2 regions of the Streptosporangium album genome follow, and region 2 is predicted to be linked to the other one. Evidence: predicted binding sites of a transcription regulator. Region 2 holds the regulator's gene; the other holds the start of a gene.
What was found. The regulator HrcA, encoded in region 2, represses chaperone genes, less so after heat shock. The targets are predictions, from matches to a motif close to TTGGCACTCTCNNNNNGAGAGTGCCAA.
Positions count from the first base shown of each region.

Region 1: the regulator HrcA is predicted to act here: its motif matches at 5,917-5,943, upstream of groL (chaperonin GroEL).

Region 1 covers NZ_JACHJU010000001.1:2,416,140-2,432,270, reverse strand. The annotation lists gene FHR32_RS11465 (S1 family peptidase) at 1-1,331, shown strand, start outside; gene FHR32_RS11460 (S1 family peptidase) at 1,576-3,090, shown strand; SAM riboswitch class I at 3,476-3,616, shown strand; gene thrC (threonine synthase) at 3,631-4,896, shown strand; gene FHR32_RS11450 (MoaD/ThiS family protein) at 4,920-5,195, shown strand; gene FHR32_RS11445 (cold-shock protein) at 5,513-5,713, shown strand; gene groL (chaperonin GroEL) at 6,054-7,679, shown strand; gene FHR32_RS11435 (YVTN family beta-propeller repeat protein) at 8,137-9,180, shown strand; gene FHR32_RS11430 (HelD family protein) at 9,426-11,444, opposite strand; gene FHR32_RS11425 (DNA repair helicase XPB) at 11,767-13,413, opposite strand; gene FHR32_RS11420 (MgtC/SapB family protein) at 13,551-14,231, opposite strand; gene FHR32_RS11415 (helicase-associated domain-containing protein) at 14,377-16,131, opposite strand, start outside.
Region 2 covers NZ_JACHJU010000002.1:309,558-325,688, forward strand. The annotation lists gene FHR32_RS25060 (ComEC/Rec2 family competence protein) at 1-2,244, shown strand, start outside; gene FHR32_RS25065 (nuclear transport factor 2 family protein) at 2,520-2,987, shown strand; gene FHR32_RS25070 (hypothetical protein) at 3,161-3,316, opposite strand; gene holA (DNA polymerase III subunit delta) at 3,425-4,396, shown strand; gene rpsT (30S ribosomal protein S20) at 4,631-4,903, opposite strand; gene FHR32_RS25085 (glycoside hydrolase family 18 protein) at 5,052-6,053, opposite strand; gene lepA (translation elongation factor 4) at 6,128-7,966, shown strand; gene FHR32_RS25095 (glycoside hydrolase family 18 protein) at 8,076-8,819, opposite strand; gene hemW (radical SAM family heme chaperone HemW) at 9,267-10,478, shown strand; gene FHR32_RS25105 (DUF4870 domain-containing protein) at 10,491-11,102, opposite strand; gene FHR32_RS25110 (DUF3097 domain-containing protein) at 11,130-11,945, opposite strand; gene FHR32_RS25115 (hypothetical protein) at 12,001-12,717, opposite strand; gene hrcA (heat-inducible transcriptional repressor HrcA) at 12,901-13,914, shown strand; gene dnaJ (molecular chaperone DnaJ) at 13,927-15,063, shown strand; gene FHR32_RS25130 (16S rRNA (uracil(1498)-N(3))-methyltransferase) at 15,097-15,828, shown strand; gene FHR32_RS25135 (hypothetical protein) at 15,833-16,131, opposite strand, start outside.

The sequences.
Region 1 (16,131 bases), on a different contig from region 2:
TCAATCTCAGCAAGGAGCAGGCCCAGACCCGCCTGCTCAACGAGATCCGCCTGGCCGGGGTCGAGGCGCAGCTCCGCGAGAAGCTCGGTGGCCGTTTTGGCGGTTCCTGGTTCGTGGGAACCGTCGCGCAGACCCTCGTGGTCGCCACCACCGACCCCGCCGACCTCCCCCAGATCATCGCCACCGGCGCCCGGGGTGAGGTCGTCAAGCGGCCGCTTACCGAACTCAACGAGGCGTTGGAAACGGTCAACACCTCCCTGCCGGCGACCGGGGGGAAGGTGCGCTACATCGACGTGAAGAACAACAGGATCGTCATCCTCACAGCAGATCCCCTGGCAACCGAGGATCTCATCGAGGCCAGTGGCGTGAACACGACCCTGGTGCAGGCGGTGCAGTCCACCGAGCAACCCCGGCTCCTCTCCGACCTGGTGGGCGGTAACGCTTACTACATCGGCGTCACTGCTCGCTGCTCGATCGGTTTCGCGGTGACCCACGGCGACCAGAACGGTTTCGTCAGCGCCGGTCACTGCGGCACGGCGGGCAAAGTCACGACCGGTTTCAACCGGGCCGCGCAGGGTGTCTTCCAGGCGTCGACCTTCCCGGGCAACGACTTCTCCTGGGTCGCGGTGAACAGCAACTGGACCCCCAGGCCGTGGGTGGACAACGGCACGGACGGCACGGTGAACGTCGCCGGTTCCAGGGCGGCCATCGAGGGGGCGTCGGTCTGCCGGTCGGGCTCCACCACCGGCTGGCACTGCGGCACCGTCCGGCAGCGCAACACCAGCGTCACCTATGCCCAGGGCACCATCTCCGGGCTGACCCGGACCAATGTCTGCGCCGAGCCCGGCGACTCCGGTGGCTCCTTCATCTCGGTGGACCAGGCGCAGGGAGTCACCTCCGGCGGCTCCGGCGACTGCAGCGCGGGGGGAGTCACCTACTTCCAGCCGGTCAACCCGATCCTCTCGGCCTACGGCCTGACCCTGACGGTCATCCCCAACCCGCCGATCACGGGCGCGAACCCGTGCACCGGCTACCCGAACACCATCACCGGCACGCTGACCGCGGGCAAGTCGGTCAATCAGCCGAACGACCGTTACTACACAACGATTACCAGGAGCGTCCACTCCGCCTGCCTGGACGCCACCGATGTCACTGATTTCGATCTCTATCTGCAGAAGTGGAACGGCCGGAGCTGGGTCACCGTCGCCACCGCCGACAGCCCCTATCCCGACGAGAAGATCACCTACACCGGTACGGCCGGCTTCTACCGCTACCGTGTGACCGCCGCCAGCGGCTCCGGCCCTTACAGCCTGGGGCACAAGGCGGCGTGAGCTGTGCGGGTTCCACATCCTCCCCGCCGCACCGGTCGTTTCCTGACCCAGCCGCGACGGCAGTGTCCGCGGTCTGCACCCCGGTGGGTTTGGCGGGGAATCGTTGTCCGCGTGGCGTGTGGTTTTTGCGGCCTTGATCGGCAACAGCTGGATTAAGGTGATGGTGCCCGTATCGCATGATCAACGTGTGATACGAGGCGCTCTCCCCCCTCTTGCTTCGAAAGCCGAGGTCGAGGAGAGACCGATGCCCCGCAGATACACCGCCGTCATGGGATGCGTTCTGGCGATCGCCGCTCTGACAGCGGCGGCCGCTCCGGCCGCCGCCTACTCCCTGACAACGGATACCGCGGCCGCTGCGGCCGCGCGCAAGCCGCCGCCGGGCATGCTGGAGGCGCTCCAGCGTGATCTCCACCTCACCAGGAAGCAGGCCCAGACCCGCCTGCTCAACGAGATCCGCCTGACACCCACCGCGGCGGAACTCCGCAGAAGACTCGGTGACCGTTTTGGCGGCTCCTGGTTCGCGGGAGACCTCGCGCAGTCCCTCGTGGTCGCCACCACCAGCCAAGAGGACGTTCCCCGGATCGTCGCTCTGGGGGCCCGAGCCGAGGTCGTCAGCCGGTCGCTGGCGCAACTCAACGACACGGCCAAAGAGGTCAACGCGGCGCTGTCCGCTCACCCCAACGGGCGGGTGCGCTACATCGACGTGAAAATCAACAAGGTCGTCATCCTGTCCGAGACGCCTGCGGCAACCGAGTCCGTCATCGAGGCCGCCGAGCTGAACCCGGTCGCGGTGCTGGTGGTGTCGTCCAATGAGCGACCCCAGCCCCTCTTCGATCTGGTGGGAGGCGACGCTTACTACATCGGCGACACGGAACGATGCTCGATCGGTTTCTCGGTGACGAAGGGGACCCAGAACGGCTTCGTCAGCGCCGGCCACTGCGGTAAGGCGGGTGACACCACGGCCGGCGTCAACCAGGTCGCCCAGGGAGTCTTCCAGGCGTCGATCTTCCCGGGCAACGACTTCTCCTGGGTCGCGGTGAACGGCAACTGGACGCCCAAACCATCGGTGAAGAACGGCACGGGCGGCACGGTGAACGTCGCCGGCTCCACTGTGGCCATCGAAGGGGCGTCGGTCTGCCGGTCCGGTTCGACCACCGGCTGGCACTGCGGCACCATCCAGCAGCAGAACACCAGCGTGACCTATCCGCAGGGCACCATCTCCGGACTGACCCGGACCAACGTCTGCGCCGAACCAGGTGACTCCGGTGGCTCCTTCATCTCCGTCGACCAGGCCCAGGGGGTCACCTCCGGTGGCTCCGGCGACTGCACCTCGGGTGGCACCACCTACTTCCAGCCGGTCGGCCCGATCCTCACCACCTACGGCCTGACCCTGGTGACCAGCGGCGGCGTCACTCCGCCGACGCCGCCAACCCCGCCGACCGGCGTCACCTGTACCGGCTACTCCAAGACCGTCACCGGCGCCCTGACCAGCGGCCGATCCGCCTATCAGCCGAACAACCTGTACTACCGGTCGATCGCCGGCGGTGTTCACTCCGGCTGCCTGAACGGCCCCGTCGGCACCGACTTCGACCTCTACCTGCAGAAGTGGAACGGCCGGACCTGGGCCACCGTCGCCACCTCCAACGGCCCGACCCCCAACGAGAAGATCAGCTACACCGGCACCGCCGGCTACTACCGCTACCTCGTGGCCGCCTACAGCGGCTCCGGCACCTACACCCTGGGATACAGCGCGCCGTAGCCCGGCCGGGCCGTTTTGACCGCACCTGTGGATCACTCGGAGGTGCGGACAAGAAGGACGGAGCTCCGCGCCAAGTGGGTGGTCGGCCGACGATCACCCACCCGGCGCGGAGCTCTCTGCGCTCCTCGGCCGTCAGGGGACAGCGCAGGCTCGCGTATGCGGGAGGGAGGCGCTCTCGGCCGGGGTGAGCAGGATGACCACGGTGACGGTCCGGCCGGCCGTACGAGGTGAAGGGGTGCGGGCGGTGCGTTTCACGGCCTGCGACCCTGGCGAGACTGTCCGGCAGGTAACACGTCACATCTCGAAGGGTGAGACATCTGGTCAGGACGGCGGGGAGGCGAGGTAGAGTGCGTAAGACCTGCTCGTCAGGTCCTAACTGAATATTTGCTCATCCAGAGGGGTGGAGGGACCGGCCCTGCGAAGCCCCGGCAACCCTCCCGGTTCCAGACTCGTGATCTGACGAGGTCGGCCGGGACAGGTGCCAATTCCGGTCTGTGGCCAGGGTGGTCGCAGACGAAGATGAGGGAAAGGCCTCGCTTCATGGCGCTCGCAAGCACTGAAACCCCCACCACCTCGATCGACTTCGGCCCCGCCGTGGCTCTGTCCTGTCGCGAGTGCGGTGCCCGCTACGACCTCGGTCCCGACTTCGCCTGTATCGAGTGTTTCGGGCCCCTGGAGATCGCCTATGACTTCGGGCGCGTGACCCGTGAGCAGATCGCCGAGGGGCCGGCCAACATCTGGCGTTACCGCTCCCTGCTGCCCGTCCCGGCGGACGTGGCCGCCAAGCCCAACATGAACCCCGGCTGGACCAAGCTCGTCGACGCCGGCAACCTCGCGCGCGAGCTGGGCCTGCGCTCGCTGCACGTCAAGGACGACTCCGGCAACCCCACGCACTCCTTCAAGGACCGTGTGGTGGCCATCGCCGTCGAGGCGGCCAGGAACTTCGGCTTCCACACCCTGTCCTGCTCCTCCACCGGCAACCTGGCCGGCGCGGTGACCGCCGCCGCCGCCCGGGCAGGGCTGGACGCCTGCGTGTTCATCCCCTCGGACCTGGAGCAGGCCAAGATCGTCATGGCGTCGGTGTACGGCGGCAGGCTGATCGGCATCGAGGGCACCTACGACGACGTCAACCGCTTCTGCTCCGAGCTCATCGGGGACGAACTGGGCGACAAGTGGGGCTTCGTCAACGTCAACCTCCGGCCCTACTACGCCGAGGGCTCCAAGACCCTGGCCTACGAGATCGCCGAGCAGCTCGGCTGGCGGATCCCCGACCAGATCGTCATCCCGGTCGCGTCCGGCTCCCAGCTCACGAAGATCGACAAGGCCTTCAAGGAGCTGATCGCGCTCGGCCTCGTCGAGGAGAAGCCGTACAAGATCTTCGGCGCCCAGGCCGAGGGGTGCTCCCCGGTCTCCGCCGCCTACAAGGCCGGCCACGACGTGATCCGCCCGGTGAAGCCCGCCACCATCGCCAAGTCGCTGGCGATCGGGAACCCGGCGGACGGCCCCTACGTGCTGGACATCGCCCGGCGCACCGGCGGCGCGGTGGAGGACGTCACCGACGCCGAGATCGTCGACGCGATCCGGCTGCTGGCCAGGACCGAGGGGATCTTCGCCGAGACCGCGGGCGGGGTCACCGTCGGCGTGCTGCGCAAGCTGGTCGCCTCGGGGCAGATCGACCCCGACGCCGAGACCGTGGTGCTCAACACCGGCGACGGTCTCAAGACCCTCGACGCGGTGGCGGACCAGGCGCGTCCCACCGCCGTCATCCGCCCGTCTCTCGACGCATTCCGTACGGCTATCGCCTAGAAATTCATGAAAGGTACTGAAATATGAGCGTTTCTGTGCGGATTCCGACGATTCTCCGGACTTACGCCGATGGCTCCTCGGAGGTGAGTGGAGAAGGGGCGACGCTGCGCGAGGTTCTGCATAGGCTCGACGCCGACTTCCCGGGCATCGGCGCTCGCATCCTCGACGAAACGGGCAAGATCCGGCGTTTTGTCAATGTCTATGTCGGGGATGAGGACGTCCGTTTTGCGGAGAACCTTGACACGGCCACGCCGTCCGGCGTTCAGGTCTCCATCATTCCGGCGGTCGCCGGAGGCTGATCCGCGGCATCCCCACCGCTTCTCCACGACACCCGCACGCGGCCCGGCCGTGTGCGGGTGTCGCGTTATGTGACGTGAGACCCCCTGTGGGGCCGGTGAGTATGATTTATTTTTTAACTAAACAAACGCTCGGCAAAACATGGCTCCGCTCATGAATGCGCGCGTAAAGCAGCGGTCTGTCGATTGACTCTGTTGCCCCACCGTGTCCCACAGGTATGGTCGAGAACGATCGACGTAGGCGATGTCTATGCCTCGAAGATTGAGGACTTCGCGAGAGGAATGGGCGATGTCCTCAAGTCCAGTAAGAGGAGTCGGAAGTGGCGCAGGGCACCGTCAAATGGTTCAACGCGGACAAGGGCTACGGCTTCATCGCGGTCGACGGTGGTAAGGATGTGTTCGTCCATTACTCCGCGATCATGATGGATGGCTACCGTGCGCTCGAACAGGGCCAGCGGGTCGAGTTCGAGGTCACCCAGGGTCAGAAGGGCCCCCAGGCGGAATCCGTCCGGGCGGTCTGACGCAGCCGTTCCGTCCATTCGTCGGGAAATGCCGGTAGATCCCGTGGCAGCGCAGTCCGCGCGGACCTTCCCGCATGTCGACCCGGCTCGCCGCCCCAACGGCGGGTCGGGCCTTCGCTGTGAATCTGTGCCCGCCCTCTAAGCTGGGTGCAGGTCAGCGCGACGTCGCTTGCACTCGGCAGGGTAGAGTGCTAAACAGTTCGTTGGCACTCCCTGTTGGAGAGTGCCAACCCTGGATCGAGACGATGGGACCCGCCGAACGGAGTCGCGGGTTCACATGCCGTCGCGGGCGTCGGCTCGATCCGGTGCAAGCCACCCTGCGTTTGGGAGGTCTAGCCGTATGGCAGCCAAAATGATCGCGTTTGACGAGGACGCCCGGCGCGGTCTCGAGCGCGGTATGAACCAGCTCGCGGACGCCGTCAAGGTGACCCTCGGCCCCAAGGGCCGTAACGTCGTTCTGGAGAAGAAGTGGGGCGCCCCCACGATCACCAACGACGGTGTCTCCATCGCCAAGGAGATCGAGCTCGAGGACCCGTGGGAGAAGATCGGGGCGGAGCTCGTCAAGGAAGTCGCCAAGAAGACCGACGACGTCGCGGGCGACGGCACCACCACCGCCACCGTGCTCGCCCAGGCTCTTGTGCGTGAGGGCCTCCGCAACGTGGCCGCCGGTGCCAACCCGATGTCCCTGAAGAAGGGCATCGAGGCCGCCGTCGAGCGCGTCTCTGAGGAGCTCTCCAAGCTGGCCAAGGACGTGGAGACGAAGGCGCAGATCGCCTCCACCGCCTCCATCTCCGCGGGCGACCCGCAGATCGGCGAGATGATCGCCGAGGCGATGGACAAGGTCGGCAAGGAAGGCGTCATCACCGTCGAGGAGAGCAACACCTTCGGCCTGGAGCTTGAGCTCACCGAGGGCATGCGCTTCGACAAGGGCTACATCTCGCCCTACTTCGTCACCGACCCGGAGCGCATGGAGGCCGTCCTCGACGACGCCTACATCCTCGTGGTCAACTCGAAGATCTCCGCCAACAAGGACCTGCTCCCGGTCCTCGACAAGGTCGTGCAGGCCGGCAAGCCGCTGCTGATCATCGCCGAGGACATCGAGGGCGAGGCCCTGGCGACCCTGGTCGTCAACAAGATCCGCGGCCTCTTCCGCTCGGTCGCCGTCAAGGCCCCGGGCTTCGGTGACCGCCGCAAGGCCATGCTGGGCGACATCGCCATCCTGACCGGTGCCCAGGTCATCAGCGAGGACCTCGGCCTCAAGCTCGAGTCCACCGCGCTGGACCAGCTCGGCCGTGCCCGCCAGGTCATCGTCACCAAGGACGAGACCACCATCGTCGACGGTGCCGGCGACGCCGAGCAGATCGCCGGCCGGGTCAACCAGATCCGCGCCGAGATCGAGAACACCGACTCCGACTACGACCGCGAGAAGCTCCAGGAGCGTCTCGCCAAGCTGGCCGGCGGCGTGGCCGTCATCAAGGCCGGCGCGGCGACCGAGGTCGAGCTCAAGGAGCGCAAGCACCGCATCGAGGACGCCGTCCGCAACGCGAAGGCGGCCGTCGAGGAGGGCATCGTCCCCGGCGGTGGCGTGGCCCTGCTGCAGGCCGGCGCCAAGGCCTTCGACAAGCTGGAGCTCACCAGCGACGAGGCCACCGGTGCCGCGATCGTCCGCAAGGCGCTCGAGGAGCCGCTGAAGCAGATCGCCGTCAACGCCGGCCTCGAGGGCGGCGTCGTGGTGGAGAAGGTGCGCAACCTCACCCCCGGTGAGGGTCTGAACGCCGCCACGGGCGAGTACGTCAACATGTTCGAGGCGGGCATCATCGACCCGGCCAAGGTGACGCGTTCGGCTCTGCAGAACGCGGCGTCCATCGCGGCGCTGTTCCTCACCACCGAGGCCGTCATCGCCGAGAAGCCCGAGAAGGCCGGAGCCGCCCCCGCCATGCCGGGTGGCGGCGACATGGACTTCTAAGTCCAGCCGCTTTCACATAAAGAGGCGACCCCGAGGTGCCGGGGCCGCCTCTTTTTTGTGGTGCCGGACGGTGCCATCCGCCACTCGGCATCCGTCCGTGGGCTCGTGGGCAGGGAGGGCGACATCGAAAGACCGAGGACGGGAAGGGCGTTCCAGGCTTACGGAGCCTGGCCGGAGCGGTAAGAGTCGATGATCGGTAGGCGTGTGGTCACATTCGTGTCGACTCCGGCTGACTTCACTGCCGTTGAGCGATGAATGGACAAAGCGGGCGGCCAGGAGGATCCAAGTCAGTGCGTTGTTTTCCAGGACACGATGTCGTGCGGACGTAGAACGGAACCCTGTTGTATCGATGGAGGTCCTGGTGCTGCGGTGTTGGGCGAGAAACGCGATTGAGAATCACCGTCGGAGCCTGTCCGGCCCGTCCAAGAGGGACGGACGATCCCATGCCCGTCCGTCCATGGCCGCGGTGGCCATCGCGGCGGTTCTGGTAGTGCCGACCGCCACAGCTGTCCCGGCTGTGGCCACCTCGGAGCCTTCGAATTTCGTCTACGTGGCCAACACGCAGTCGGACACCGTGTCGGTGATCGACATTACGACCAACAAGGTCGTCGCCACCATCCCTGTCGGTCGTAATCCCCTTGAGGTGGCGGTCTCCGCCGGCGACGCCCGTGCCTATGTGACCAACCAGGGCGCGGACACCGTGTCGGTGATCAACACGGCGACCAGCAAGGTCGTCACCAGCATTCCCGTCGACGACTACCCGCTGGGGATCGCGGTCTCCCCCCGTGGCACCCGCGTCTACGTGACCAACACGCAGTCGGACTCGGTGTCGGTGATCGACACCGCGACCAACAGGGTCATCACCACCATCCCTGTCGGCCACCACCCCTTCGGCGTCGTGGTCTCTCCCAACGGCACCCGTGCTTATGTGACCAACCAGGACTCGGACTCGGTGTCGGTGATCGACACCGCGACCAACAGGGTCGTCACCACCATCCCTGTCGGCCACCACCCCTTCGGCGTCGTGGTCTCTCCCAACGGCACCCGTGCTTATGTGACCAACCAGGACTCGGACTCGGTGTCGGTGATCGACACCGCGACCAGCAAGGTCGTCACCACCATCCCTGTCGGCCACCCCCCCTACAGGGTCGCGGTCTCTCCCAACGGCACCCGTGCCTACGTGACCAACCTGGAAACGGACTCGGTGTCGGTGATCGACACCGCGACCAACGAGATCGTCACCACCGTTCCCGTCGGCCACCACCCCTTCGGTATCGCGGTCTCTCCCGGCGGCACCCGCGTCTACGTGAGCAACCTGAGTGCGGACTCGGTGTCGGTGATCGACACCGCGACCAACGAGGTCGTCACCACCGTTCCCGTCGGCGTCGAGCCTTTCGGGATCGCGACCGCCGGTCCCCGCGGCCGGAGCGACGGCGGAACCAAGGTGCGCAGACCGAAGAGTCGTCCGCACCACTCAGGCTCGTACCAGGAGCAGGGCTGATCCTCGCCATCGCGGACAGGACGTGTTTCCACGACCACCTTGGCCGGATCGTCGTGCCGGTCGGTCCCCTCGGCGGCTTCAAGCCAGAAGGCCGGCAGCGCCTCGACGTCCTCGATCCGCCCGTTCCGGATGACAACCCCTATGCCTGGAGAAGTTGCCAGCCCTGCCTGCCAGAACCGGGTCGGTACGGTCGCCACGTCTTTCCACCGGACCGGACGATCACACGGTGGCCGCGGACCACGGGATCAGCGGAGCTGGTCGGGGAGCTCCCGGGTGTGCAGGACGGTCAGGGAGGTGACCGCGCGGGTCAGGACCACGTAGAGGCGGGCCAGGCCACGGGGCTCGGCGTCCACGATGTCGGCCGGCTCGACCACGATGACGTGGTCGTATTCCAGACCCTTGGCCAGGGTCGCGGGGATCACCAGCAGCCGGTGCTCCTCGACCGAGTCGGGGCTCAGCACACGGTGGTCCAGGGCGGCCAGGGACGCCGAGACGGCCGGGACCGAGGCGTCCGGGACGATGACCCCGATCGAGCCCTCGCGGGAGAGCGCCTCCCCCACCGCCTCCACCAGGGATGCCGCCGGATCGAGCGACGGCCGTACCGACAGCGAGCCCACGCCGGGGCGGAGCGACCGGGGCGGGGCCAGGTCGGGGGCGACGGCGGGCAGCAGCCGGGCGGCGTAGTCGAGCACCTCGCGGGGGACGCGGAAGCCGAGGGTGAGCTCGGTGACCGCGCCGTCCTCGAAGCCCAGGTGGGTGAGGACCTCGGTCCAGGAGCGGGCCGACCAGGGCGTGGTGCCCTGGGCGAGGTCGCCCAGCACGGTGGCCGACCCGGTACGGCAGCGCCGGCCGAGGGCGCGCAGTTGCATGGCCGACAGGTCCTGGGCCTCGTCCACGACCAGGTGCCCCAGGACGGCGGTCCGCTCGATCAGGTCGCCGAGCTCGTCCATCAGCGCTCCGTCGGCCGCCGACCACTTCGCCGAGCGGAAGGATTTGGCCGGCTTCGCCCACAGCAACAGGGCCTGCTCGTCGGCGGTGAGGTCGTCCTTTGCGGCGGCGGCGAGGAACGCGGGGTCGCTGAAGAGGCGGTGGAGCACCTGCTGGGGGGTGAGCTTGGGCCACACCGCGTCCACGAGCTGCTTGACCGGCTTGGAGCGGGCCACCGCGTCCTGCACCCGGTCGTCGGGGGACTCGCCGCGCTGTTCCATCCGGACGAGCACCAGGTGGGCCAGCCGCTGGGCGAGGGCCGCCCGGCCGGGGCCGTAACGGGTGGTGCCGCGCAGCGACGCGACGATCTCGCGGACCTCGTAGTCGGCCACCCGGTAGCGGTTGACGCCCTTGGTGTACAGCACGCCCTCGGTCGGCTTGACGATGTGCATCCACAGGGCACGCCTGAGCACCGGAGCCATCTTCGCGTCGCCCTTGACCGCGCCGACCTCGGGGGCCTCGGGAGCGGCGTGGTCGCCCAGGATCCCGGCCACCGTGGTCTGGTCGACCTTGACCTCGCCCAGAGCGGGGAGCACGGAGGAGATGTAGGAGAGGAAGGCCCGGTTCGGGCCGACGATCATCACGCCGGACCGGGCGAGTTTCTCCCGGTGGGTGAAGAGCAGGTAGGCGGCCCGGTGCAGGCCGACGGCGGTCTTCCCGGTGCCGGGTGCTCCCTGGACGCACACGGTCTGGCCGAGCTCGGAGCGGACGATCTCGTCCTGGTCGGGCTGGATGGTCGCGACGATGTCGCGCATCGGGCCGGAGCGGGGGCGCTCGATCTCGTCGGTGAGGATCCTGCTGTGCTGCAGGGCGACGCCCTGGTCGAGCGGCTCGTCCTCGTAGGCGGTCAGGTCGCCGCCGTGGTAGCCGAACCGGCGGCGGAGCGCGACGTCCATCGGGTCGGACGGGCTGGCCTGGTAGAAGGCCCGGGAGATCGGGGCCCGCCAGTCGATCACCAGGGGACGGCTCCGGTCGTCGTGGACGTGCCGGCGTCCGACGTAGACGGTGCCGGGAAGGTCGTCGTCCACGGCGCGGTCGAGGCGGCCGAAGAACAGGGGGGTGCCGGAGTGGTCGGCGAGCGCCGCCACCCGCTGGTCCAGCAGTCCCTGCAGGATCTGCTGCGAGACCCAGTCGCCGGCGGCGTCGGAGGAGAGGGACTGGGCGTGTTCGCGCATCGCGCGCAGGGCGGCTCTGGAGGTGGCCAGATGCTCGCGTTCGGCGGCGAGCGTCTCGGCCGGGTCGTCGGTTATGTCGGGGGCCAGTTGATGTGCGGGCACGCGGAAGCGCCTCCCATTCGGTCAACGGAGGTGGTGGTCATCACAGGCAGCGAATCGGCCAGCTTACCGGCGACCTGCGTCCGCTCAAAAGGATTAATCGCGGGCCGGGTCGACGTGCGAACCTTCGGTGAGCGCCTTGCCACCCTCCGTTATACCGTTCCAAAACAGTGAAAAACTAGCTTAAATGCGGTGACTTAGGTAGATCATGGGGTATGCCGCTAATGGTCGTTGTGGCCCAGCGAGGGGGTGGTTTCCTTGTCGAAAAACCGCGGTATTTCGTGGACCTGATCGACGCAGGCGACGGCGTGTCCGCCGGGTGGCGCTACTCCTCGGCGAGCACGTCGTCCGCGTCGATGATCTGGTAGGCGTATCCCTGCTCGGCCAGGAAACGCTGCCGATGCGCCGCGAAATCCTGGTCGACCGTGTCCCGGCTGACCACCGAGTAGAAGCGCGCCCCGCCACCGTCCGACTTGGGCCGCAGCACGCGGCCGAGCCGCTGGGCCTCCTCCTGCCGTGACCCGAAGGTGCCCGACACCTGGATGGCCACCGCGGCCTCCGGCAGGTCGATGGAGAAGTTGGCCACCTTGGAGACGACCAATACCTGGATCTCCTTGTCGCGGAACGCCTGGAACAGCCGCTCCCGCTCCTTGACCTTCGTCTCGCCCTTGATCACCGGAGCGTTCAGGTGCTCGCCCAGCTCGTCGAGCTGGTCGATGTACTGCCCGATGACCAGCACCTGCTCGCCCGGGTGCCGCTGGACCAATGCCTCGGTCACCCGGCTCTTGGACGGCGTGGTCGCGCAGAACCGGTAGCGCTCCTCGGACTCGGCCATGGCGTAGGCGAGCCGCTCGGAGTCGGTCAGCGTCACCCGCACCTCGACGCAGTCGGCCGGGGCGATCCAGCCCTGGTTCTCCATCTCCTTCCACGGCGCGTCGTAGCGCTTGGGGCCGATCAGGGAGAACACGTCCCCCTCCCGGCCGTCCTCGCGCACGAGCGTCGCGGTCAGCCCCACCCGCCGCCGGGCCTGCAGGTCGGCGGTCATCCGGAAGATCGGCGCGGGCAGCAGGTGCACCTCGTCGTAGACGACCAGACCCCAGTCGCGGGCGTCGAACAGCTCCAGGTGGCGGTAGACGCCCTGCCTGCGGGTCGTCATCACCTGGTAGGTGGCGATGGTGACCGGCCGGATCTCCTTCTTGGTGCCGGTGTACTCGCCGATCTCGTCCTCGGTGAGCGAGGTCCGCTTGAGCAGCTCCTGCTTCCACTGGTGCGCCGAGACCGTGTTCGTCACCAGGATCAGCGTCGTCGCCTTGGCGTGCGCCATCGCCGCCGCGCCCACGATCGTCTTGCCCGCGCCACAGGGGAGGACGACCACGCCCGAACCGCCGTGCCAGAACGCCTCCGCGGCCTCCCGCTGGTAGGAGCGGAGCTGCCAGCCGTCCTCGGCCAGCTCGATCGGGTGGTGCTCGCCGTTGACGTATCCGGCCAGGTCCTCGGCCGGCCAGCCCAGCTTGAGCAGGTGCTGCTTGATGTTGCCGCGCTCGCTCGGATGCACTGCCACGGCGTCGGGGCCCAGCCGCTCGCCCAGCAGCGGCTGGATCTTCTTGGAGCGCAGCACCTCCTCCAGCACGGCCCGGTCCGTGCTGGTCAGCACGAGCCCGTGGACGGGGTGCTTCTCCAGCCGGAGCCTGCCGTACCGCGCAATGGTCTCGGCGATGTCCACCAGCAGCGCGTGCGGCACCGGGTAGCGGCTGTGGCCGATCAGCGCGTCGACCACCTGCTCGGCGTCGTGTCCGGCGGCCCGCGCGTTCCACAGGGCCAGCGGGGTGATCCGGTAGGTGTGCACGTGCTCGGGCGCGCGCTCCAGCTCGGCGAAGGGCGCGATCGCCTTGCGGCACTCGTCGGCCCGCTCGTGGTCGACCTCAAGGAGCAGGGTCTTGTCGGATTGAACGATCAATGGTCCGTCAGTCAAAGACTTCTCCCTTGTGTACGGCCGGCGAGCCCATGGTCGCACCCGCGCGGGGGGATCTGCCGGTCCGTTCCCGGCCACCGGCTCCCCGTCCTCCGTATGTCCAACAGAGACAGGCCTCCGGACAGTCCCTGATCGGCTCAGCTGTCGAGCGCGCCGCTGGCCCCCGCGATGATGAGGGCGACGACACCCAGGACGACCAGCGCGACGTTGATGCCGATGCTGATCCAGGTCCACTTGAGGAGGTTCCTGGCACCCTGGGGGTCGGTCTGGACCTTCCCCAGCGCGATGCCGGCCACGATGGCTCCGGCGATGCCGCCGAGGCTGATGTAGCAGCTCAGGCCCAGCACGATGCTGATGACGAGCGCGACGATCGCGTGGGTCCTGACGCCGTCGGTGTTCTGCTGCTGGGGCGGGTAGCCGTAGCCGTAGCCGGGCTGGTGCTGTCCGTAGGGCTGCTCGCCGTACCCCTGTCCGTAGGGCTGTTCGCCGTAGCCCTGGCCGTACTGGCCCGGCTGGCCGTACCCCTGGCTCTGCTGGCCGTAGCCCTGGTCGTAGCCGGGCTGCTGGTATCCCTGGCCGGGCTGGTCGTAGCCCTGCTGGCCGTACCCCTGGCCCTGCTGCCCGTAACCCTGGCTCTGCTGCCCGTAGCCCTGCTGGCCCTGGTCCTGCTCGTCGAACCGCCGGGTCTGCCCGTGGTCCGGCTGCTGGTTGCCGTACCCGGGGCTCTGGCCGGGGCCTGTGCTGTACGGGCTCTTCCAGTCATCCGGATTCGTGCTGGGACCCTCGGGGTGACCGCTGCTCACTGTCGATCGTCTCACTTCTGTTGAGTTGGAGATATCGGCTGATATCACGATATTGGGTTGCACTGTGCGGGAGGCAAACAGCGCAGCCGCGTCCAGACGGATGGATTGGAGGACAGATCACCCGGCCCGGAGCCGCTCTTGCGCGGGGGGTGAGGACATCTCAGTTGATGTCCGCGATGCCGGTGATGCGGTGCAGGGCGAAGCGGTGCACCGCGGTGCGGGTCTCGTCGTAGGCGGTGAGATAGCCACCCTCCATTCTGGCGGGTTCGAGGATCCGGCTGGTGGCGTTGCCCTGGGAGTCGAGGTAGCCGATCCAGACCTGGGAGCCCTGCCGGATGGCCTCGCGCAAGGCGACGATGGTGGCGGTCGCGGGGGAGCGGGGGACCTGGCCGCCAGGGGCGTCGACGGGAGCGCGGCGTGCCTGGTGGGCGGCGTCGCCGGCCCGGACGGCGCGGACGGCCGCCGCCACGACGTCGGCCTCCAGGCCGTTGAACGTGGCGGGGGGCCGGACGAGCGGCTGACCGTCGGTCCTGCGGACGTCGAGCTGGGTGATGATCACGTCGCCGTCCAGGGACTCGGCCGCCGGGGCGTAGCCCATCGCGCGCAGCGAGTCGATCAGGGTCGGCCGGGTGGTCTTGGAGGCGATCACGGTGGGGGCGAGCCGGCGCAGCCGTAGCGGTATGGCGCGCCTGTCGGCCATCACCTCGTCCAGCAGCGAGGGGTCGTCGCAGCGCACGTAGGCGCTCGCCGTACCGACGCGCATGCGGCCGTGGCGGCGGGCCACATCCGCGACCAGGTAGCCGAGCGGCTGCGGGACGGGCGTGGCCGAGTGCCGCTCCAGCATGGCCAGCATCTCGTCGGCGCTCTGCCCCGCGTCCAGCGCCCGCCGGATCGACCGTTCGTCGAACCGGTAGACCGTCGCCCCTCCGGTGGACTCCACATCGGCGGCCAGCGCCAGCCACCGCCGCAGGTCGCTGGTGAGCGGACCCGGGGCGACGGCTGTCAGGTCGGCCTGGAGGAGCACGTGGTCGAGGGGCTCCGGCAGCAGCGGGGCCAGGAGCCGGCCCGCCGACATCGCGCGGTCGCCGCCGGGGAGCAGGGCACGGCCGTGGTCGACGATGGCGCCGAGGCCGGTCACCCCGATCTGCTCGGCCTCGCGCAGCGTGAACTCCACCAACTGGTCGCGCTGCCCGCCACGGCGGCGAGGCTGCTCCCAGGCCAGGCGCTCGCGCACCGACTCCAGGGTGGGGGCCAGTCCGGGCCCGGCGACGGCGAGCATGCCCAGCGTGGCGGTGCGGACCTCGGCGGCCGCCGTACGGCGCAGGTCGGGGTGGAGGGCGTTGAGCAGCCGGTCGCGCTCGTCGCGCTCGCCGATCACACCCGGCACCCGGTCCATGGTGAGCCAGGTCGTGGCCAGCGCCGTCCAGCGGTCCTCGGTGCCCTTCACCCGCCAGGCGTCGTAGGCCGGGGTGGGCAGCCAGTCGCCGTCCACCGTGCCGCTCGCCGACACCAGCCCGGCCGCGTGCGCCACCTCGATGACCAGTCCCGCCGCCCACTCGGGCAGGTCGAGCAGGCCCGAGGCCCGCTTCAGGTCGCGTACGGCCAGACCGCCGCCGCGGAGCACACCGGGGGGATCGACGCTCCAGCGCTCGCACAGCTCCTCCACCGCGCGGGTGAACGCGAACGCCTGTCCGGCGGCCGTGCGGTCGGCGAGCCTCCGGTCGCGGGCGGTGCCCTCCAGCGCGGGCGAGACGGGGGAGAGGTCCTGGTGGATCCGGCCGTCGCGCAGGAACAGGCCGACCTCGCGCGGCAGGACGACGGTCTCCTCGCCGGTGGCGCCGAGCAGCGCGCGGGAGAGCAACTGCTCGATCGGCGACTGGGCGGTGGCGGCCCGCACCTCCCGGCGCGCGTTGGG
Region 2 (16,131 bases):
GCCACCGTGGCCGCGATCGCAGCGGTGGGCGCGCTCTCCGCGATGGCGGTGGTCCCCTCCGACGGGATCGCCGGTTGGCGTAATGCGGTGATCGGGATGCTGGGGTGTGTGGCGGCCGTCGCCGGGACGGTGGCCTTGCAGGTGCACGCGATCAGCACGGGGCCGGTGGCCGAGATGGCGGCAAGGGGAGCTTCGGCGACGGCGGAGGTGGTGGTGACGGACGATCCCCGGGAGCTTCCGCAGCACGGAGGACCGTACCGGCAGGAGAGTTTCGTGGTGCCCGCGCGGATCGAGGCGATAGGGGCCGGGTCAGGCCGGACGACCACGCGGGTTCCCGTGGTGATGCTCACTTCCGGAGATGAGTGGCGTTCCCTGCTGCCCAGCCAGCGGATCGCCGTCCAGGGGCGCTTCGGGCCGGCCGACGCCGGCGAGCTGGTCGCGGCGGTGATGCTGGTACGGGGACCACCGCGAGTGCTGGGCGAGCCCTCGTGGGTGCAGCGCACAGCGGCAACGCTCCGTTCGGGGCTGCGGGAGGCCGCCGGGGTGCTGCCACCGCTCCAGCGTGGCCTGCTGCCGGGACTCGTGGTCGGCGACGTCTCCCACCTGGACAGACAGGTAAAAGCAGATTTCAAGGCGGCCGGGCTCAGCCATCTCACCGCGGTCTCCGGTGCCAACCTGGCGATCGTGGCGGGAGCGGCGGTCGCGCTGGCCCGGACCGCAGGACTGCCTCTCGCGGCCCGGGCGGTGCTGGCGGCGTTCGCCATGCTCGCCTTCGCGATCGTCGCCCGTCCGTCACCCAGTGTGCTCCGCGCCCTTCTGATGGGCACCGTCGCCGCGGTGGCGCTCGGCACAGGCCGTTCGCGTGACGGTGTCGCGGCCCTGTCGGCGACCGTTCTGGGCCTGATCCTCTTCGACCCCGCCCTCGCCCGGTCCTATGGCTTCGCCCTGTCGGTCTGCGCCACCGGCGGCATCCTGGTCATCGCACCCCGCTGGCGGGACCGGCTGGAGAGGCGGATGCCCCGCTGGGCCGCCGAGGCGATCGCCGTGCCCGCAGCGGCCCAGGCAGCCGTCACCCCGGTGCTGGTCCTGATGTCCGGGCAGCTCGCCCCGGTGGCGATCCCCGCCAATCTGCTCGCGGGCCCGGCCGTCGCGCCCGCCACCCTGCTCGGCTCCGTCGCGGCACTGGTCGCCCCCCTGCACATGGGGTTCGCCCAGGTGCTGGTCCGCCCCGCGGGACTCGCCACCGGATGGATCATCGCGGTGGCGGAACGCGCCGCCGGGCTCCCGCTCGCGGTGATCCCATGGCCCGGGGGCGTCATCGGCCTGGTCATCCTGGCCGTCACGGCCCCGATCATTCTCCTGGCGCTGCGCCACCGGTGGTTGCGCCGGGCCGTCCTGGCCGCGGCGGCAGGGGTGGTCGTCGCCGCCACCGTGGCCGTGCCGATCGTGGCTCGCTGGCCGCCCAGGGGCTGGCTGCTGGTCGCGTGCGACGTCGGTCAGGGAGACGCGCTGCTGGTCGCCGCGGGACCAGGCCGTGCGGTGGTGGTCGACACGGGGCCCGATCCGGTGCTGATGGACCGGTGCCTGCGGTCCATGGGCGTCAGTGAGGTGCCGTTGGTCGTTCTCACCCATCCGCACTTCGACCACGTCGGTGGACTGGACGGAGTCTTCCGGGATCGCAGGGTGGGAGCGGTGGTGGTCACTCCGCACCGGGTCGCGGAACGGGAGAGTGCCAGGCTGAGCAACGATCTCGCCCGCCGCGGGGTCGTCGAGTGGGGGGCGCTGCCGGGTGCGAGTTGGCGCTTCGGCCCCTCCGAGCTCACGGTCGTCGCCCCGTCGGCCGAGGCGCCCCCGGCGGGAGGAGGGGAGGGGGCGGTCGTCAACAACGCCAGTGTCGTGCTCTACGTGCGCTGGGCGGCCGGCACGGCCCTGCTCAGCGGAGACATCGAGACCGAGGCCCAAGCGGAGCTGTTGCGGCGGGGTCTCCCGCCGGTCGATATTTTGAAGATCCCCCATCACGGATCAGGTGGGCACGATCCCGGCTTCTTCGCGGCGGCCGGCGCCCGCGCCGCGCTGATCAGCGTCGGAGCCGGCAACGACTACGGTCATCCCGCTCCGTCCACCCTCGCCCGGCTGAACATGCTCGGCGTCCGGGTCTACAGGACCGACCTGTCAGGAGACCTCGCCGTGGTGGCCCGCGAAGGAGGCCTGGCCATCATCGCCCGCGGTCCTGCCGGCCGGTGAACAGGCCTCAGGGGCCATGGCGACAGGCGATGTCGGTCAGGCCGAGAGCGACGAGGTGAGGAGGAGCGGCCGGCGCGAGCCGAGCGACGGCAGGGGCGCACGGCCGTCCGATTCCCATATCCGCCCAGGCGGTTGTTTGGACAGTTATACCGTACGCTGTACCGTACGCCATACGGTTCATGTCGGCCTGCCGGGGCCGGGCTCTCGTGCTTCTCCGCGCGAGGACACCGGACCGGCGGGTCGGCCGGCGCGTGCCAACAACGGAGGAGCGGACAGTGACGGAAACCCAGAAAAGCCCATTCGGCAACGGCGCCTTCATTCCGACTGCCGAGGATCGGCGGAGCGTCGAGGCATGGTTCGCCGAATACGACGCCCACAGCGCGAAGGTCGACGTCGAGCGCATGGCCGACATGGCGATGTTCCCTCTCAACGTGGTGACCGACAGCGCCGACGGCGAGGGCCTGGTGGCCCAGTGGACGCGTGAGCGGTTCATGCGCACGATGGCCGGAGTGATGGGCGGCGGCGAGCAGGGCGACATCCAGATGGAGTCCACCCGTACACCGCATTTCCTGACCGAGCATCTGGTCGTCGTGGTCACCGACGCGACGGTGACGATGAACGGCGAGCCGTACAGCATGCGCTACGCGGATCTGCTGGTGAGGGCCGGTGGCCGATGGGTCTTCCAGACCATGGTGCAGGGAGGATGGGCCGAGGCGTGGAAGGAGGCCCCGCAGGACGCCTGACGCCCTGAGCGCTCTCGTCACGGTCTCTCCGCAGACGGGTCTCATGGCGTGAGTCCTCACGCCGGCCACCACGATGACGTCTTCCTGCCGGGAGTCTCCCGACGCGGCCTGTTGGGCCGCTGAGAGGTTCCCGGTGTCTCATCCCCCTCGTTCCGTGGTCTCCCGGGCGAAGGTCAGGCCGTGGTCGTGGCCGGGCTACGGAACTCGGTGTCCAGGTCGGCGGCATAGACCGACCGGCTGCAGCGTGCGCAGCGATACATGACGGGACCCTCGTCGAGAACCGTTCCGCAGCGCGGGCAGGCATGGCGGCAGCTAGTGAAGTTCGTCATGGTCTCGTCTCCCCTGATTGCTCCAAGGGTGCCTCGTGATGCCTGCAGTCGGATTGCGAACGGCTTGCTGATGGCGATCCGGTCGCCGGCACGTGGCATGCTGCTGGCATGGTGGCAACCGATCCGGCATCCGTGACCTTGGTAATCGGCGACGAGGAGTTGCTGGCCGACCGTGCCGTGGGTGAGGTGATCGCGGCGGCGCGTGCGGCGGACCCGGGCACCGAGGTGCACGACCTGATCGGTGGGAAGGTCGAGCCGGGGGAGCTGACCCGGCTGACCTCGCCCTCGCTGTTCGGGGACAGGTCGGTGGTGGCGATCCGCTCGGCCCAGGATCTGGCCAAGGAGGTCATCGCCGAGATCGTCTCCTATGCCGCGCATCCGGCCGAGGAGACCGTGATGGTTCTCGTCCACCCCGGCGGGGTCAAGGGGAAGGCCCTGGTCGACGGGGTCAAGAAGGCCGGTGCCCGGGTGGTCGCCGTCACCAAGCTGACCAAACCGGCCGAGCGGCTCGCGTTCGTCAAGGCCGAACTGAAGCGGGCGGGGCGGAGCATCGGGGCGGACGCGGCCGTCGCCCTGCTCGACGCGGTGGGCAACGATCTGCGGGAGCTGGCCGCCGCCTGCAGCCAGCTCGCCTTCGACACCCCGGGCAAGACCATCGACGAGGCGGCCGTCGCCCGCTACCACCGTGGCCGGGCCGAGGTCAGCGGGTTCACCGTGGCCGACTCGGCCGTCGAAGGCCGCCTGGGCGACGCTCTTGAGCAGCTCCGCTGGGCGCTTGCCACCGGGACGGCGCCCGTCCTGCTGGTGAGCGCGCTCGCCGGGGGCCTGCGGTCGCTGGCCAAGGTGGGCGGCGCCCCGCGTAACCTGCGCGGGGGACAGCTCGCCAGCCATCTCGGCATGCCGCCCTGGAAGATCGACCGGGTCCAGCGGCAGCTCAACGGCTGGGGCCCCGATGGCATCGCCCGTGCGATCCAGGCCGCCGCCACCGCGGACGAGCAGGTAAAAGGGGGCGGCGCGGATCCCGCCTATGCCCTGGAGCACATGATTCAGACCGTTGTCGCCAGCCGTACGGGCCGTTAGGCGGGTTACGGACTCGCCGAGCGCAGCCGCAGGGGCCTTGAGCACCCCGGCCTGCTCAAGGCGCCGCCGCCGGGTGCTCTGGAGTCCGGGGGCGGAGCGGTCCGGCGGGGAAGGGCATGTCCCCGAGGGGCCTGCCCGGCGGTGAGCAAGGACGGCGATCCGGGGACCCGCCTGACGGGAACGCCAGAACGCCGCACCCCCGCTGGGAGGGTGCGGCGTCCGGAAGAGCCTGGATTACTTGGCGGCCGACAGCTCGCCGACGCGCTGGGCGATGGCCGACTTGCGGTTGGCGGCCTGGTTCTTGTGAATCACGCCCTTGCTGGCGGCCTTGTCCAGCTGACGGGAGGCGACGCGCTGCAGCGCGACGGCCTCGTCGACGTTGCCCTGGTCGGCGGCCTCGCGGAACTTACGGACGGCCGTCTTCAGGGAAGACTTGACAGCCTTGTTACGCAGCCGGGCCTTTTCGTTCTGCCGGTTGCGCTTGATCTGGGACTTGATGTTCGCCACGAAGAAGCCTCGGTGAATGTCGTCGGAGTGGGGCGCGCGGGCAGAGAGGGCGCGCCACACGCAGTTGAACAGGCTACCGTCTGCCCGGACGGTCGCTCAAATCGACTGCCTGGACAGAGGGATGCGGGATTAGTTTACCGTGCCGCTCTCATGGGTGCGACCAGAAACGCTCGTATTCGGACCAGTCTTCCGCCGTCGCCGCGAAGTCGACGTACAGCGCCAGCCCGAACCGCTCGCGGGGCCGGCCATGGGCGGTCAGTGCCAGCCGTGCGCCCTCTGCGGCGGTCGCGACGCTCTCCGCCGCGTCGGACCATGTCACACCGTGATCATGATAGGCCGGGGCGCCGATCAGCAGGGACTTGCCCGGCGGCACGAGATCCAGTGCGATGGTGCCCTGCCGTACGACGTGGCCTCCGTAGAGGAGTTCGGAGGGGAGGAAGGAGTCATAGGTCATGATCGCCACCTGGTCGGTGCGGGCCACGACCTCCTTGAAGTAGTCGGGCGACCAGTACTTGTCGTGGCCGATGACGGCGCGGACGGCCGGGCGCATCAGCGGGAACGGTTCGATCTGCGGGGTCGAACTGGAGATCAGGCCGTCACCCACGATCGCGCGCGTCCGGGTCAGCAGGTCCAGGAAGTCGGTGTCACCGCTGCCGATCGGCTCGAAGTTGTAGTGCACGCCGTCGAAGCCCAGCGCCATGATGTGGCTCACACTGTCCAGCACGCGCTGCCTGGAGGCCGGGTCGTCGAGGTTCAGGACGCCGTCGACCTTCTGGCCGAGCCAGGCCGACACCCGGATGCCGGGCAGCGCCGCGTGCCACCACTTCAGGAAATCTCCGGCCTTGGTGTATTTCGCCGCGGGCAGCGTCCCATCGGAGTCGAAGGGCCCCGAGTGGACGTACACGTCCTTGATCCCCGTCGTGCGCAGCCGTACGGCGAGGCCCTTCACATCGGCGGCGTCCTTGCGGCCGTCGACCCACGCGTGGCCGAGCCAGAGGGCGTCGTGGCCGGTGGTTTTCGCCCATGGGGCGGGTGTCCCGGTAAACTGGAGAGTGAGAGTGGCCGCGGCCACTCCTGGCAGCACAAGGAGCACGGCGGCCACCATCGCGAGAAACCGCAGGCTGCGCCGTGCTCTGGTCCGGGCAATCACCCGGACATGTCACCATGGAAGACGGCTGGTATGCCAGTCGTCGATCGTCATCAATCCCGTCGAAACGGACACCGGTGCGTATTCAGCCTGGCCAGACCGATCCCGCGGTGATCCGCAACTTCTGCATCATCGCGCACATCGACCATGGCAAGTCGACGCTTGCCGACCGCATGCTGCAGATCACCGGTGTGGTCGACGATCGCTCCATGCGCGCCCAGTACCTCGACCGCATGGACATCGAGCGCGAGCGCGGGATCACCATCAAGTCGCAGGCGGTCCGGCTGCCGTGGCAGATGGACGGCACCGACTACGTCCTCAACATGATCGACACTCCTGGGCACGTCGACTTCACCTACGAGGTGTCCCGCTCGCTCCAGGCCTGTGAGGGCGCGATCCTGCTGGTCGACGCCGCGCAGGGCATCGAGGCGCAGACCCTGGCGAACCTCTACCTGGCCATGAACAACGACATGACGATCATCCCGGTGCTCAACAAGATCGACCTGCCGGCCGCGCAGCCGGAGAAGTACGCCGCGGAGATCGCCCACCTCATCGGCTGCGAGCCGGAGGACGTGCTCAAGGTCTCCGGCAAGACCGGCGTGGGCGTCCGGGAGCTGCTCGACCACGTGGTGCGGAACATCCCGGCCCCGGTCGGCGACGCCGACGCGCCCGCCCGTGCGCTGATCTTCGACTCCGTCTACGACACCTACCGCGGCGTCATCACCTACGTCCGGGTCATGGACGGTCACCTGGGCAAGCGCGAGCGCATCCTGATGATGTCCACCGCCGCGGCCCACGAGACCCTGGAGATCGGCGTCATCTCGCCGGAGCCGAAGATCGCCGACAAGGGGCTCGGCGTCGGTGAGGTGGGCTACCTCATCACCGGCGTGAAGGACGTCCGCCAGTCGCGGGTCGGCGACACCGTCACCGCCGTCGCGCGCCCGGCCGCCGAGGCGCTCAGCGGCTACGAGCACCCCAAGCCGATGGTCTTCTCGGGCCTCTACCCGATCGACGGCGACGACTACCCCGAACTCCGCGAGGCCCTGGACAAGCTCCAGCTCAACGACGCCGCCCTGGTCTACGAGCCGGAGACCTCCGCGGCCCTGGGCTTCGGCTTCCGCTGCGGCTTCCTCGGCCTGCTCCACATGGAGATCGTCCGCGAGCGGCTGGAACGCGAGTTCAACCTCTCGCTCATCTCCACCGCGCCCAACGTCATCTACCGAGTGATCATGGAGGACGGCAAGGAGGTCACCGTCACCAACCCGTCGGAGTTCCCGACGGGCAAGGTCGACAAGGTCTTCGAGCCCATGGTGAAGTCCACGGTGCTGGTCCCCTCGGAGTTCATCGGCACCATCATGGAGCTCTGTCAGAACCGCCGGGGAAACCTGCAGGGCATGGACTACCTGTCCGAGGACCGCGTCGAGATCCGCTACACCATGCCGCTCGGCGAGATCATCTTCGACTTCTTCGACCAGCTCAAGTCCCGCACCCGCGGTTACGCCTCACTGGACTACGAGCCCTCGGGCGAGCAGGAGTCCGACCTGGTGAAGGTCGACATCCTGCTCCAGGGGGAGGCCGTGGACGCCTTCAGCGCCATCGTTCACCGGGAGAAGTCCTACGGCTACGGCGTCGAGATGGCCAAGAAGCTCCGCGAGCTCATCCCGAGGCAGCAGTTCGAGGTCCCGATCCAGGCCGCCATCGGCGCCCGCGTCATCGCCCGCGAGAACATCCGCGCCATCCGCAAGGACGTCCTCGCCAAGTGCTACGGCGGTGACATCTCCCGTAAGCGCAAGCTGCTGGAGAAGCAGAAGGAAGGCAAGAAGCGGATGAAGATGGTCGGCCGCGTCGAGGTGCCCCAGGAGGCCTTCGTCGCCGCGCTGTCCACCGAATCCTCCACCGACAAGTCCAAGAAGTAGCCGTCGTCCCGGCTCGGGGGCGGCCCGAGCCGGAACGACGGACGTGTGGGCGGGGCCGCCGGTGACCCGGAACCTGTACGGCCCCGCCCTGCTCTCGGGGGAAAACGCCTCAGCGCAGGACGCCGTAGAGCGCCGAGGTCAGTGACGCCTTGGCGTCGTCCTGGTCGATGGACCACATCATGGAGCCGCCGAGCCCTCTGAGGCGGATGTAGGCCGCCTTCTGGAGCAGCGTGGCGGGATCGTCGTAGGACCAGAACTCGTTTCCGTCGTAGATCCAGACGCTGCCGGTCAGCAGGTCGCGGTAGCGCCTGCCCGGCTTGTTCACCAGGTTCTTGTAGTCGTCGCTACCGGCCGCCCAGGTGCCGTACAGGCCGTTCCTGCCGCCGGTGACGCCGGTCCAGCCCTGCCCGTACGCCGGGACGCCGACCACGAGCTTCCTGGCCGGGGCGCCGCGGGACAGGTAGTCGCGGACGGTCTGGTCCACGCTGTACTTCACCGGGTTGGGGTCGCGCCGGTCGGTGAGCAGGTTGGCGTTGTGACCTGTGCGGTTCTCCCACGAGCCGTGCAGGTCATAGCCCTGGACGGTGGCGAAGGTGAGCTGCTTGAAGACGTCGCGGACCTCGAAGCCCGCGTCGATCTTCGCTACCGCGGCGGGCAGGAAGGCGGTCAGCTCGCTCCGCCGGTCCAGCTCGTCCATCTGGCGGCGGAGTTCGGTGACGAAGAGGGTGAAGTTCCGCCGGTCCTCGGGCCGGATGACGTTGCCGTCGTTGCCGGAGGAGCCCGGCCACTCCCAGTCCAGGTCGATGCCGTCGAAGACGCCGGCCCCGGTGCCGGGCGCTGCCAGTCCGCCCACGCGTCGGCGGAGACACAGTCTCCCTGGGCGCCGACGGAACCGAAGGCGTAGTTGATGTGCGTCAGCTTGGCGGCGGCACCGCTGGCATCCAGGTCCTTGACGTGGTAGTTGCGGGCGTAGATCCCCCACTGGATGAAGTACGCGACCCGTTTGAAGCGGTCGCCGTGGTCCGGGGCGGTCTGCGCCTGAGCCGGGGCCGGCAGGGCTGTCGCCGTGAGGCCGGCGGCAAGGGCCACCGCGAGCATGTGCCGGAGGAGTCTCCGCACGGGCTTCTCCACTTGCTTGGAGTAGTAACTTATAGGAAACTTTCCTTTAAGTTTTCACGGATCGTAGACCTGGGTGATCTACGCGTCAACGGTCTGCCGGAGATTCGCCGTCCCGGACGGCGCCGGGCGGTTTCCGGACCCGTGTCCCGGGCATCGCGGCCGGAGCGGCAGACTTGGTGTCGTGCCATCCACACTTCCCGACGGTGACCCCGTACCGGCCTCGGGCCGGCTCCCCGACAGCGCGCTCCACGGGCTCGGCGGGCGGCCCTTCGGCTTCTACGTCCACGTGCCCTTCTGTGTGACCCGCTGCGGCTACTGCGACTTCAACACCTACACGGCGTCCGAGCTGGGCCCGGGCGCCTCGCACAAGGACTACGCCGACACCGCCGTGGACGAGGTACGGCGGGCACGTGCCAACCTCGGCGACGTGGACCTGCCGGTCGAGACCGTGTTCTTCGGCGGGGGCACCCCCACCCTGCTGCCCGCGGCGGACCTGGTCCGGATCCTGGGCGCGATCGAGGAGGAGTTCGGGCTCGCTCCCGGCGCCGAGGTGACCACCGAGGCCAACCCCGAGTCCGTGGACCCGTCCTACCTGGCCGAGCTCCGGGCCGGTGGGTTCACCCGGATGAGCTTCGGCATGCAGAGCGCCCGCGAGCACGTGCTCGCGGTGCTGGACCGCCGGCACACGCCCGGCCGCCCGGCGCGCGCCGTACAGGAGGCCAGGGAGGCCGGGTTCGACCACGTCAACCTCGACCTGATCTACAGCACGCCGGGGGAGAGCGACGACGACTGGCGCGCCTCGCTGGCGGCGGCGATCGAGGCCGGGCCCGACCACGTGTCGGCCTACTCGCTGATCGTCGAGGACGGCACCAGGCTGGCCGCCAGAATCCGGCGCGGTGAGCTGCCGATGCCCGACGACGACGTGGCCGCCGACCGTTACCTCATCGCCGACGCCATGCTCGCCGAGGCCGGGTTCGAATGGTATGAGGTGTCCAACTGGGCGACCTCGGAGGCCGGACGCTGCCGTCACAACCTGCTCTACTGGACCGGCGGCGACTGGTGGGGGGTCGGCCCCGGCGCGCACAGCCACGTCGGGGGCACCCGGTGGTGGAACGTCAAGCATCCGGCGGCCTACGCCCAGCGCCTGTCCTCCGGCGTCTCGCCCGCGCACGCGCGCGAGGTGCTCACTCCGCAGGACAGGGCGGTGGAGCGGCTGATGCTGGAGCTCAGGCTCGCCCAGGGCTTCCCGCTCAAGGAGATCGAACGGCCGCCGGTGGTCGCCCGGGCGCTGGCCGACGGCCTGCTGGAGGCGGAGCCGTTCAAGACGGGCCGCGCGGTGCTGACACTGCGCGGCCGTCTCCTGGCCGATGCCCTGGTCCGCGATCTGACATGAGATCGTCCGCGTTCAGCTGACGAATCGGATGCTCAGCGGGTAGCGGTAGTTCTCGCCCCGGTTGGCCGAGACAGCAGCGATGATCATGAAGATGAGCGACCCGATCCAGACCACCGGCATCAGGAGGAATCCGATCAGCACGAAGGCCAGGACCCAGGAGACCATGTAGGCGATCACCAGGGTGAGCTGGAAGTTGAGTGCCTCGGCCGCCTGGTCGCGCACGTAGGGGGACTCGTCCTTCTTCACGAGATACATCACCAGAGGGCCGGCGAACCACGTCAGCAGGCCCAGCAGATGGGCGAGCATCGCCATAGTGGTGTCGTCGCCGCCGGGTCGGGGGCCGTACGTCCCCGGCGGTGCCGGGTGCCCGTACCCGGGCGGTGGCCCGTACCCGCCGTACGGCCCGGGCGGCTGGTAGGCGTCCTGGTAGCCGTAACCCCCTGTTCCGTACGGCGGGGCGGCGGGAGGCGGGTAGCCCTGGCCGCTCTGTCCGTACGGCGAGGCGGGAGGCGGCGGGTTGCCTTGACCGGGCTGGGTGTGACCGGATCGAGGCGGCTGATCGATGTGTCCGGTGTGCTCGTCGTCCGCGGATTCCTGTCGCGGGCCGTCGGGACTGTCACTCATGACCCCTCCTGATGGGGTGTGGCGGGGTTAGTCGTCTTCGCTCGGAGCGGTCACGAAGTCGATCAGCTCCTCGACCGGGCCGAGGAGCTCCGGCTCCAGATCGGCGTAGGTGGTGACCGATCCGAGAATACGGCGCCAGGCGTCTCTGGGCTCCAGATCCCAGCCCAGGGCGGCGATGACCCCCTCTTTCCAGGGGAGACCACGCGGGACCGCCGGCCAGGAGGCGATCTTCAGCACCGAGGGCCTGACCGCCTGCCAGACGTCCACGAACGGGTGCCCGACGATCAGCACGTGCGGTGAGGAGACCTGGGAGGCGATCCGGCTCTCCTTCGATCCGGGGATCAGGTGGTCGACGAGCACGCCCAGACGGCGGTCCGGACCGGGACCGAACTCCGCCACGATCGAGGGCAGGTGGTCGATCCCCTCCAGATACTCCACGACCACGCCCTCGACCCGGAGGTCGTGGCCCCAGACCTTCTCCACGAGCGCCGCGTCGTGCACGCCCTCCACGTAGATCCGGCTCTCCTTGGCCACCCTGGCCCGCAGGCCCTCCACCGCGATGGAGCCCGAGGCGCTCCGCCGGGGAGCCTGCGGCGCGGTGGCGGGCCGTACCAGCGTCACCACCTTGCCCTCCAGGAGGAAGGCGGCGGGCTCCAGCGGGAACAGCCGCCGTCGCCCGAACCGGTCCTCCAGCGTGACGGCTTCCTTGTCGCAGGCCACCACGGCGCCGCAGAAGCCGCCGTCGACGTCCTCCACGACCAGGTCGAGCTCGGCGGGGACCTGGGGGATCTTTCCCTTGAGAGGGCGCCGCCAGTTCTCCGCAAGCACGTCACGCTCGTACATCAGCCACCGCCCACTCTCTCGCCATGGATCAAGGGGACGGTAGCAAAAGCCACGATCACCCGCTGTACGGTCCGGGAGGTCCCCACTGCGAGACCGCCGCCTGGCGCTTGCGGGCGCCGCTCCGCCTCACCAGTACGACGATCGTGACGACGACCGCCAGCAGGAAGCCTGCGCTCGGCACCGCGACCAGCGCGACCGTTCCGCCCATCAGAGAGCCGGTGACGAGTTCCCTGCCCACGCCGAACCTGGCGCTCGACGCCTCGGGGGTGGTGCACGTGAGCTGGTAGTCGCCCTTCTTGTCCACCCCCACCCGCAGAGCCATCTCCCAGATGACGCCGTCCGCGGTCACGGTCTGCTGGACGCTCGGCCGCTGGAGCCTGACCGTTCCCGGATCGCCCTGGATCTGGCACTCGTACGTGGTGCCCGCCACGGCCGAGACGTAGATGGCGGGCCTGTCCGCCGGATCGAGCGGGACCGTCACGGTCTTGCCCGCGTCGAACGAGCCGGTGGGCGCGGCGTCGGTGATGGCGCCGACGAGGCCGCCGGCGAAGCCGGCGACCCCGACGATCACGCTGAGCACGAAGACGAGCCAGGCGCCGACGATCCATCCGACACTGGGCTTGATCTTCGCCTTCGGTCCGGGTCCCTGAGGCGCGCCGTAGCCGGGGGGCGCGTAGCCGTAGGAGGGGGCGCCCTGCTGCTGCGGGCCATAGGGCTGCTGAGGCGCGCCGTAACCTGGTGCGCCCGATGGGGGTACAAAATCATGGGACATGTCATAAATTGTGGGTCTTGCCGCTTGTATAGCGATAGCAGTCGGCTTGACGACTACTTGGCTCTGCCATCCTGACGTCGTGTCATCGCACCCCGCGAGCAGGGGCCGTACACTTGGCACTCGGGAACACAGAGTGCCAGACCTGGCGTTTCACGTTCGGGTGTGGGCAGGGAGGTGAGCGCGTTGGTCGACGACCGTAAGTTGGCGGTGCTCCGCGCCATCGTCGAGGACTACGTGTCCACCAACGAGCCGGTGGGCTCCAAGGCCCTCGTCGAACGGCACAACCTGGGTGTCTCGCCCGCGACCATCCGTAACGACATGGCGGTGCTGGAGGAGCAGGGCTACATCGCCCAGCCCCACACCAGCGCCGGCCGGGTCCCCACCGACAAGGGCTACAGGCTGTTCGTCGACCGGCTTTCGCGGGTGAAGCCGCTGTCGAGCGCGGAGAAGAAGGCCATCGAGACCTTCCTCGCCGGCGCCGTGGACATCGACGACGTCGTCATGCGCACGGTGCGGCTGCTGGCACAGCTCACCCGTCAGGTCGCCGTCGTGCAATACCCCACGCTGACCAACTCCACGGTCCGCCACGTCGAGCTGGTCCCGCTGAGCGAGCGCCGGCTGATGTTCGTGCTCATCACCAACACGGGACGGGTCGAGCAGCGCGTGGTCGAGCTGCCCGACGTGGTCGACGAGAACCGGGTCGCCCATCTGCGCGCGACTCTCAACGCCTGCCTGGACGGGTGCGGGCTGGCCTGTGTCCCGGACATGGTCGCCGATCTGCCCGCCCGGCTTCCGGCGGAGGACCGGCCGCTCGCGGCCACGGTTCTGTCGGTGCTGCTGGAGTCCCTGGTGGACCGGCATGATGAAAAGATTGTCTTCGCCGGGGCCGCCAACCTCGCGGGAGCCGACTTCACCGTCGGACTCCGCGATGTGCTGGAGGCTCTGGAAGAGCAGGTCGTGCTCATGCGCCTGCTCGGTGAGACCTCCGACGTGTCGGCGCTGACGGTGCGGATCGGCTCGGAGAACCCCTACACGGGTCTCCAGGGCACATCGATCGTCGCCGCCGGATACGGTTCGGGGGACAAGCAACTGGCCCGGCTCGGTGTGCTGGGTCCGACGCGAATGGACTACCCGGTCACGATGGGCGCGGTGCGCGCGGTGGCACGCTACGTCAGCCAGATCCTGGCTGCATCCTAAGAGGTCAACTAAGTGGCTAAGAGCGACTACTACGGCACCCTCGGGGTGCGCCGCGACGCCAGTGCGGAAGAGATCAAGAAGGCGTACCGCCGCCTGGCGCGAGAGCTGCATCCCGACGTGAACCCCGATCCTGAGACCCAGGAGCGGTTCAAGGACATCACGCAGGCCTACGAGGTGCTGTCCGATCCCAACAAGCGCCAGATGTACGACATGGGAGCCGATCCGTTCGCCTCGGGTGCCGGCGCGCAAGGTTTCGGGGCGGGCTTCCCGTTCAGCGACATCATGGACGCCTTCTTCGGAGCGGCCGGCGGCGGCGGTGGTCGCGGTCCCCGGTCACGTGCCCGCCGGGGCCGCAACGCCACCATCCGGGTGGAGCTCGACCTGAGCGAGTCGGCCTTCGGCACCACCCGTGAACTGGTGGTCGACACCGCCGTGCTCTGCGAGGTCTGCACGGGCTCCGGCGCCGCAGCCGGCACCCACCCCGACACCTGTGACATGTGCCATGGCCGCGGCGAGGTCTCCCAGGTCACACGGTCCTTCCTGGGGCAGGTCATGACCTCCCGTCCCTGCCCCCAGTGCGGTGGATTCGGTTCGATCATCCGCAACCCCTGCCAGGAGTGCTCCGGCGACGGCCGGGTCCGCACGCGGCGGACCATCAAGGTCCGCATCCCGGCAGGAGTGGAGGACGGCACCCACATCCAGCTCGCCGGCGAAGGCGAGATCGGTCCCGGTGGCGGCCCGCCCGGCGACCTGTTCCTGGAGATCGTCGAGCGTCCGCACGAGATCTTCGAACGCCGGGGCGACGATCTGCACTGCACCGTGCAGATCCCCATGACCGCCGCCTCGCTGGGCACCATCCTGACCATGGAGACGCTCGACGGCGCGGAGGAGCTCGACATCCGGCCGGGCACCCAGTCCGGGCAGACCATCCCGCTCTACGGCCGGGGCGTCCAGCACCTCAACGAGACCGGCCGCGGCGATCTGCTGATCCACGTCAATGTGGAGACGCCCGCCCGCCTCGACCCGGCCCAGGAGGAGCTCATGCGCGAGCTCGCCAAGCTCCGTGGCGAGGAGCGCCCGCCCGGCAAGTTCGCCCCCGGCCAGCAGGGATTCTTCTCCCGGCTACGGGACGCTTTCAATGGCCGCTGACAGAGGCGCCCGTCGGCACGCCTCCAACGGCCGATGACGGTCCCGGTCTTCCTGGCCGAGGCGGCCGATCTGGCCCGTGCGGAGTTCACGTTCGGCGGTCCGGAAGGCCGTCACGCCGCGGCTGTACGGCGGTTGCGGGCCGGGGAACGGCTCGACCTGACCGATGGTGCGGGCGCCGTGGCCGAGTGCGTGGTCCGCGAGGCGGGCAAGGACTCCCTCCGCGTCGAGGTACTGCGCCGTTACGATGTGCCGGCTCCGCACCCCCGTCTGGTCGTGGTGCAGGGGCTGCCCAAGGGAGACCGGGGCGAGCTGGCCGTGGAGATGATGACCGAGGCGGGGGTCGACGTGATCGTCCCCTGGGCCGCAGCCCGGTCCGTGACCCAGTGGAAGGGCGAGCGGGCGGTCAAGTCGCTCAGTCGCTGGCGTTCCACGGCGAGGGAGGCGGGCAAGCAGTCTCGCCGCTTCCACCTGCCCGAGGTGACCGGGCCCGCCACCACCGCCGGGGTCGCCGCGCTCCTGTCGGAGGCCGCCCTGGGGATCGTGCTGCACGAGGAGGCGGCCTCCCCGCTCTCCACCATGGAGCTCCCCGGCACCGGAGACATCGTCGTGGTGGTCGGACCTGAGGGCGGGGTCGCCGATGAGGAGATCGCCGCGTTCCGGGAGGCGGGAGCCGTGCCGGCGCTGCTCGGGCCGACGGTGCTGCGCACTTCGACGGCGGGGGTCGCCGCGGCGGCCGTGTTGCAGGCGCGCACCGGCCGCTGGTGATCTCCTAGCGGCCGGAGGAGATGGTGGTCGGCGCCTCCGTCGGCATCGGAGGTGCCGTTTCGTCGGGCGGCGGGCACTCCTCGACCAGGCAGGGGCTCTCCGAGGGGGCGGTGGAATGGGAGGGCTTCGACGTCGGGGTCTCCCTGCACTCCTCCGGAAGCCCCTCCGGCTCGACCACCGTGCCGTCGGGGAGTGTCGTGGGACAGGTGGCGGACGGCGTGGGCTTCGGAGTCGGCTTCGAGGTCGGCTTCGGCGTGGGCCTGGGAGTCGGTCCGGTGCTCCTGGAGTGGGTGGGGAGCGGCG